DNA from 2 places in the Vibrio sp. 2134-1 genome. Region 1 is predicted to be linked to the other one. Evidence: predicted binding sites of a transcription regulator. Region 1 holds the regulator's gene; the other holds the start of a gene.
What was found. The regulator CRP, encoded in region 1, controls carbon source genes, mostly activating them, when cyclic AMP is high. The targets are predictions, from matches to a motif close to TGTGANNNNNNTCACA.
Positions count from the first base shown of each region.

Region 2: gltB (glutamate synthase large subunit) is a predicted target of CRP. The motif match lies at 1,981-1,996, and genes of this name have one in related genera.

Region 1 is NZ_JAWOUS010000025.1:29,785-33,212, forward strand. Features, by position in the region: gene astD (succinylglutamate-semialdehyde dehydrogenase) at 1-161, shown strand, start outside; gene R7R78_RS20835 (DUF1338 domain-containing protein) at 410-1,201, shown strand; gene crp (cAMP-activated global transcriptional regulator CRP) at 1,338-1,970, opposite strand; gene R7R78_RS20845 (phosphoribulokinase) at 2,211-3,080, opposite strand; gene R7R78_RS20850 (YheU family protein) at 3,206-3,418, opposite strand.
Region 2 is NZ_JAWOUS010000005.1:220,824-224,251, forward strand. Features, by position in the region: gene gltB (glutamate synthase large subunit) at 1-1,724, opposite strand, end outside; gene R7R78_RS08880 (TIGR01212 family radical SAM protein) at 2,276-3,235, shown strand; gene R7R78_RS08885 (GGDEF domain-containing protein) at 3,271-3,428, shown strand, end outside.

The DNA.
Region 1 (3,428 bases):
CTGGGGCAAGCGGTGATGCGCCATTTGGTGGTCCGGGGGCGTCGGGTAACTTGCGCCCAAGCGCTTACTACGCAGCAGATTACTGTGCGTACCCAATGGCATCAATGGAAGGTCAAGAGACTGTCTTGCCTGCAACATTGAGTCCAGGTGTAGCGCTATAAGTTTTAATAATAGAGTCGCAACTATGCATTGCGGCTCACCTTGCCGGCGCATCATTTAGGTATGGGTTGTAGTGATCGTTGGCAGAACACGAAAAGTGAGCAAAGACTCGGAAAAGCGTGTTGACTGACTGGCATTTACCGTCACAGGTTGATGGTTGCTCGTTCATTATTCTGGACAACTTTTGTTGTGAACGAGCAGCCAACTTCCGCTTACCTTTAAACTCTACATCTCGTAACAAGGAGTCGTTATGACGCCCGATGTGTTATTTGAATCGCTATGGCAAGATTACATTCAACGTCTTTGCCCTTCGGCTGCTAAAGTGCATCAGCTGCTTCAAGAAGATGAGCCTCTGATTAATGATCATATAGCTTTACGTACCTTCAATATCGCGCCTCTTGGTATTGAAACTCTAGCTAAGCCATTTGTAGCTATTGGTTACAAGGCGTGTGGTGATTACATTTTCGAAAGCAAAAAGCTGGTTGCTAAGCACTATGAGCACCCAGATCCGAAGCAACCTAAAGTATTTATTAGTGAGCTAAAAGTTGAAGAGTGCTCGCCTGAGCTACAAGAGATTGTGAAAAATTTGGTGGCACAAATCGATGCTGACAAGCTGAAAGATAGCGCATTCTTACATGGTGGACGCTTGTGGGATTTAAGCTTTGCTGATTACCAAACGTTGGCTAAAGAAAGTGAGTACGCATCTTGGCTTGCGGCGCATGGTTACGGAGCAAACCACTTCACGGTGAGCGTTAACCAGCTCAATGAATATGAAGAAGTGAAGCAGGTAAACGATCATCTGCGTACCGCTGGGTTTACCATTAATGAAAATGGTGGTGAAGTGAAGGGCACTCCTGAGGTGTTGCTAGAGCAGTCATCGACCATGGCAGATAAAGTAGCGGTTCGTTTTAGCGAAGGCACTGAAATTATCCCTGGCGGGTTTTATGAATTTGCTAAGCGCTATCCGATGGAAAATGGTGATTTGTACCCAGGTTTCGTGGCCGCTTCAGCTGACAAAATCTTTGAAAGTACGAATGGCTAAGTTTTAGGGTTAACCTGTTAAGCTTACTCATTAGTGTTCGCTGCACCCTATCTCATTTGGTCATGAGTAAATAAAAAGCCACCAATGTTGCCATTGGTGGCTTTTATAATTTTGTTCGTGTCACTCTAGTTCGAGATTAACGAGTACCGTAAACCACGATGGTTTTACCGTGAGCAGAGATTAGGTTCTGCTCTTCTAGCATCTTCAAGATACGACCTACTGTCTCACGAGAACAGCCAACAATTTGACCGATTTCTTGACGAGTGATCTTGATTTGCATGCCGTCTGGGTGAGTCATTGCGTCTGGTTGTTTTGCAAGGTTCAGAAGCGTCTGAGCGATACGACCAGTTACGTCTAGGAACGCCAGGTCACCCACTTTTTGGCTAGTTACTTGAAGACGACGAGCCATCTGCGCAGAAAGACGCATTAGGATGTCTGGGTTTACTTGGATAAGCTGACGGAACTTCTTGAAAGAAATTTCAGCAACTTCACAAGGAGATTTAGCACGAACCCAAGCTGTGCGCTCTTGGTCTTCCTCGAATAGACCAAGTTCACCAATAAAGTCTCCTTGGTTTAGGTAAGAAAGGATCATCTCCTTACCTTCTTCGTCTTTGATAAGAACCGCAACAGAACCTTTAACGATGTAGTACAAAGTTTCTGCCTTTTCGCCCGCGTGAATTAGCGTGCTCTTTGAAGGGTACTTATGAATATGACAGTGTGAAAGAAACCACTCTAATGTTGGGTCGGTTTGAGGTTTACCTAGAACCATAATATCTCACTTCCTCTGCAGGGTACGCTTGCGCTATCCATATTTTAGCTAAGCCTGAATTAGGCCTACTAGAATAAGAGCACTTTTTATATGCTGCAAGCTCTCTTGTGTTTCGGTAAGAAATAGTATCCTTTTTCGAAAACGATTTCTTGATTTTAATCGTGCCATGATTGAGATTTTGTAAGCAAAACTGTGCACATGATCACGGTATGAAAAGTAAACATCTTCGCAGGCAGGTTTTTAGCCAATTTTCCCTGTTTCGATGAGCTGTTGTAGGATAGGCCGAACTATGAGCTCCATTGCAAAGCTCATCTTACCGCCGGGTACGACAATCGTGTTGTGGCGTGACATGAATGAGCCATCAATCATGGCCAGCAGATATGGGAAGTCGACATTCTTGATACCGCGTAGGCGAATCACCACAAAACTCTCATCCAAACTAGGGATGCCTTTTGCATTAAGTGGGTTGGAAGTATCAACGGTCGGTACGCGCTGGAAGTTGATGTGAGTACGAGAAAACTGCGGAGTGATATAGTTGAGGTAATCGTCCATGGATCGCACGATTGAGTCCATTACCGCTTCACGCGAATGGCCGCGATCGCGAGTGTCACGTACGAATTTTTGGATCCACTCTAAGTTCACAATCGGCACCATACCAATTAAGAAATCCACATGTTGAGCAACATTAACATCGCCATCGACCACGCCACCATGTAACCCTTCATAAAACAGCACGTCGCTGTTTTCGGGTAAGTCTTGCCACGGTGTAAACGTGCCTGGCATTTGATTGTAGGGAACCGCTTCGTCAAACGTGTGCAGATAACGGCGCACGCTGCCAGTACCATCATGCCCGAACTTACGGAAAAACTCTTCTAATCCCGGGAAGTCATTAGCTTGTGGGCCAAAGTAGCTAATGTGTCGACCTTGCTCGCGGGCTTTGCGAATTTCGATGTCCATTTCTGGGCGAGTAAAGCGATGGAAGCTATCGCCTTCAACCCATGCGGGTTTAACGTTCATCATATTGAACATTTTACGGAAGGCTTCAGATGTAGTGGTCGTGCCGGCACCGGACGAACCAGTAACCGCAATAATTGGGTGTTTAGCTGACATGACAAACCTTGTCGAAAATTACTTACCTGTAATGTGCAGTAGAGTTACTACTGCACGGTCGATATCCCACTATAGCACGTAACAATACCTTGTCATCGAGTGGGATACGGTAAAATGTGAAGGGTCTAAAATTTTGTTTTATGTTGAATATCGACGGTTTCGTGTAGCTCAGAGAACACGATAACCGCTTCACCTTTTTCCAATTGAGCTTTAACTTGATCAATTTTGTCTTGCAAAGAAACCTCGACGGTTCCGTAATCCGTTCCTTCGCGTAAGACGAATTCACGAATTAAGTTTTCCAATGTTTCCGGCGCAATGTCTTGCCATGGAATGATCATAAATACCTCT
Region 2 (3,428 bases), on a different contig from region 1:
GAGTTGGCTAGAACAGGCGATTCCAATTCTACTTTCTGACAGTGAAGTGGTGTTTCAGTCAGAAGGTTTTGGTCTTTACCCAAGTAAGTGTTCAGCGACATAACCATGCGCTCACGGATCGGGTCGATCGGTGGGTTGGTTACCTGTGCGAACAGCTGCTTGAAGTAGTTAGAGAGATGTTGAGACTGATGAGATAGAACCGCAAGAGGCCAGTCGGCACCCATTGCTGATAATGGTTCTTTCGCGTCATTCGCCATTGGAACGATGATTTCGTTCACTTCTTCAGTGCTTACGCCAAACGCTTGTTGGCGGTGTAGAAGGTGTTCTGGCTTAGGTTGGCTGAACTGGTTGCTCGCATCTGGCAGCTTCTTCAAGCTCAGTAGGTTTTCTTCTACCCACTTCTCGTAAGGCTGCGCTGTTGCAATGGTGTCTTTCACTTCTTCATCGGAGATGATGCGACCTTGCTCTAGGTCTGCAACGAAGATACGACCTGGTTGTAGGCGACCACGGAACTCAACGTTTTCTGGTTCTATATCCACAACACCAGATTCAGATGCCATCACTAGGAAGTTATCTTTGGTCACTGTGTAGCGAGAAGGGCGCAAACCGTTACGGTCTAGTGTCGCACCAACTTGAACACCATCAGTAAAACATACGGAAGCCGGGCCATCCCATGGTTCCATGATGTTCGCATGGTACTGATAGAACGCGCGACGCTTAGGATCCATGTTTTTGTTTTCTTGCCATGCTTCCGGAATCATCATCATCAATGCGTGTGGCAGGCTGCGACCAGACAGAACTAGGAGCTCAAGTGCCATATCGAAGTTAGATGAATCCGAGCTGCCTTCCTGACAGATTGGAAGAAGCATGTCGATTTCAGCCTGAGTAAACAGGTCTGATTCTAGGATTGCTTCACGGGCTTTCATCCAGTTCAAGTTACCGCGAACTGTATTGATTTCACCGTTGTGGGCAATGTAACGGAAAGGCTGTGCAAGACGCCATTTCGGGAAGGTATTGGTAGAGAAACGAGAGTGTACCAGTGCCAGTGCAGTCACCATGGTCGGGTTTTGTAGATCAAGGAAGTACTGAGGTACTTGCTCGGTCGTTAACTGACCTTTGTACACCAATGTCTTGTAAGACATGGAGTTAATGTAGAAGTCGTCACCAATGTTCGAAACGCTTTCTAGGCAAACACGTACAGTATAGTTACGAAGTACGTACAGTTTGCGTTCTAGTTCTTCAGGTGTGATGCCAGGGCCACCAGAGATAAACACATGCTCAAACTGAGGCTCTGTGCTTAGTGGGTCTGCACCGATCATTGAGTTATCGGTTGGTAAAACGCGGTAGCCGATAACTTCAAGATCTAGACGCTGTGCATTACGTTCTAGAATGTCACGGCATTGCTCGCGTTTGTATTCGTCTTTCGGGAAAAGAACGACACCAACACCATACTTTTCAAACGAAGGCAGTTTAATGCCTAGCTTAACGGCTTCTTCTAATAGGAATTCATGAGGTTTTTGTAGCAAGATACCCGCACCGTCACCGCTGCATGGGTCACAACCTTGACCACCACGGTGTTCCATGCGAGCCAGCATATCCAATGCTTGAGTCACTACTTCATGAGATTTACGGTTTTTAAGGTGAGCAACAAAACCGATACCGCAAGCGTCATGCTCCAGTTCCGGAGTGTACAGACCCTGTGGATTTTGCTCTCTATCTACCATAGATACATCCTTCCAGTTCAATGTCGACGCAAAAGTACCGGGCAGCAAATACTACCTAGACTATTGATTACGTCTTGTCCTTTATATTTATTATCGCCACCGATCTAGGTTGACCGGTCTTGATTCCTTTCCGTATCTCGCAGGAAAAGTTTTGCGAGAAAAACAATCCTTGGTGGTATCCCTTTATTTATTATCACTATCTAGTGATTTATATAGGTAGGAGTGGGATAACACCGACAAATCCCGCAGTGTGCTTTGTAATAAAAGTCACAAAAATAACGGGGTTGTGTAAGTATCCTACAATTTTGTCACTTCAGAATGCAATGAAAAAGTCGGCGTTGTGACCCAATTTTTTCGTTTAATTATGCATTTTTAGTTTAACATTTACGCAACATGAACGATTTTTGCCTTTAATTATGCAAGTTTATTGATTTTGACCCGCATGATGGGTGTTTGAATTGATTAATATTGTGTGTTTTTTCTTGCAGGGATGTAATTTATTTACACAGATCGTAGTGAGATTGATTACGATTTATTGTTGGTGAGAATTTATGCAGTTACATGAGTTGGTCAATACAATCGGCCAAGATCTTCAGCGTCGATACGGTGAAAAGGTTCATAAGTTAACATTGCACGGTGGATTTAGTTGCCCTAACCGCGATGGCACGATTGGGCGGGGAGGATGTACATTTTGCAATGTGGCTTCGTTTGCAGATGAAGAAGTCCAGATAAAAAGCATTCACGAACAGTTAAAAGATCGCGCAGGTGAAATTCACAGAGCGAAGAAGTATCTCGCTTATTTTCAGGCCTACACCAGTACCTATGCAGAAGTACAAGTTCTCAAAAACATGTATGAGGAAGCACTAAAGGCTGCAGACATGGTTGGTCTTTGTGTGGGGACGCGTCCTGATTGCGTCCCTGATGCGGTATTGGATTTACTGTCGGGCTATGTACAGCAAGGTTATGAGATTTGGCTAGAGCTAGGTCTTCAAACTGCCAACAATGACACCCTCAAGCGTATCAACCGTGGTCATGATTTTGAGTGTTATGCCGAAATCACTAAGCGTGCGCGAACACTCGGAATCAAGGTTTGTACTCACTTAATTGTGGGTTTACCCAAAGAAACCCGCGCCGAAAATATTGAAACGCTGCAAAAAGTGTTGGCCGTGGGAACGGATGGCATCAAGTTACATGGCTTGCATATTGTCGAAGGTAGCACCATGGCGAAAGCTTGGCGTGCTGGAAAGCTAGAAGCCCCTGAATTAGAAGAATATGTTGCGATCGCCAGTGAAATGATTCGTATGACACCACCAGATGTGATTTATCATCGCGTTTCATCAGCAGCCAGGAGGCCCACGTTATTATCGCCTCTGTGGTGTGAAAACCGTTGGCTAGCGATGACGGAAATTGGTCGAGATCTCAGTGCTCATGGTGCTCAAGGGAGTCTTACGGGGAATACCTTTATCTATACTAAACCGGAATTAATAGCAGATCGCTCAATAAATAACTGATATATTTTAACCAGTGTTCTTTGAAGGTTTAAACGATGGATCAGTTACTCAATTGGCTTTGGGGTGGTCAAGGCGGTTATGGCTATGTCGTCTTGTTGTTAATCGCAGGCGTGTGCGCGTTAGCACTGATCTATTTGCACTTTCAGACATCACTTAAGCAACTAGTAACGGATTCTCCCTATCCAGTCATAGT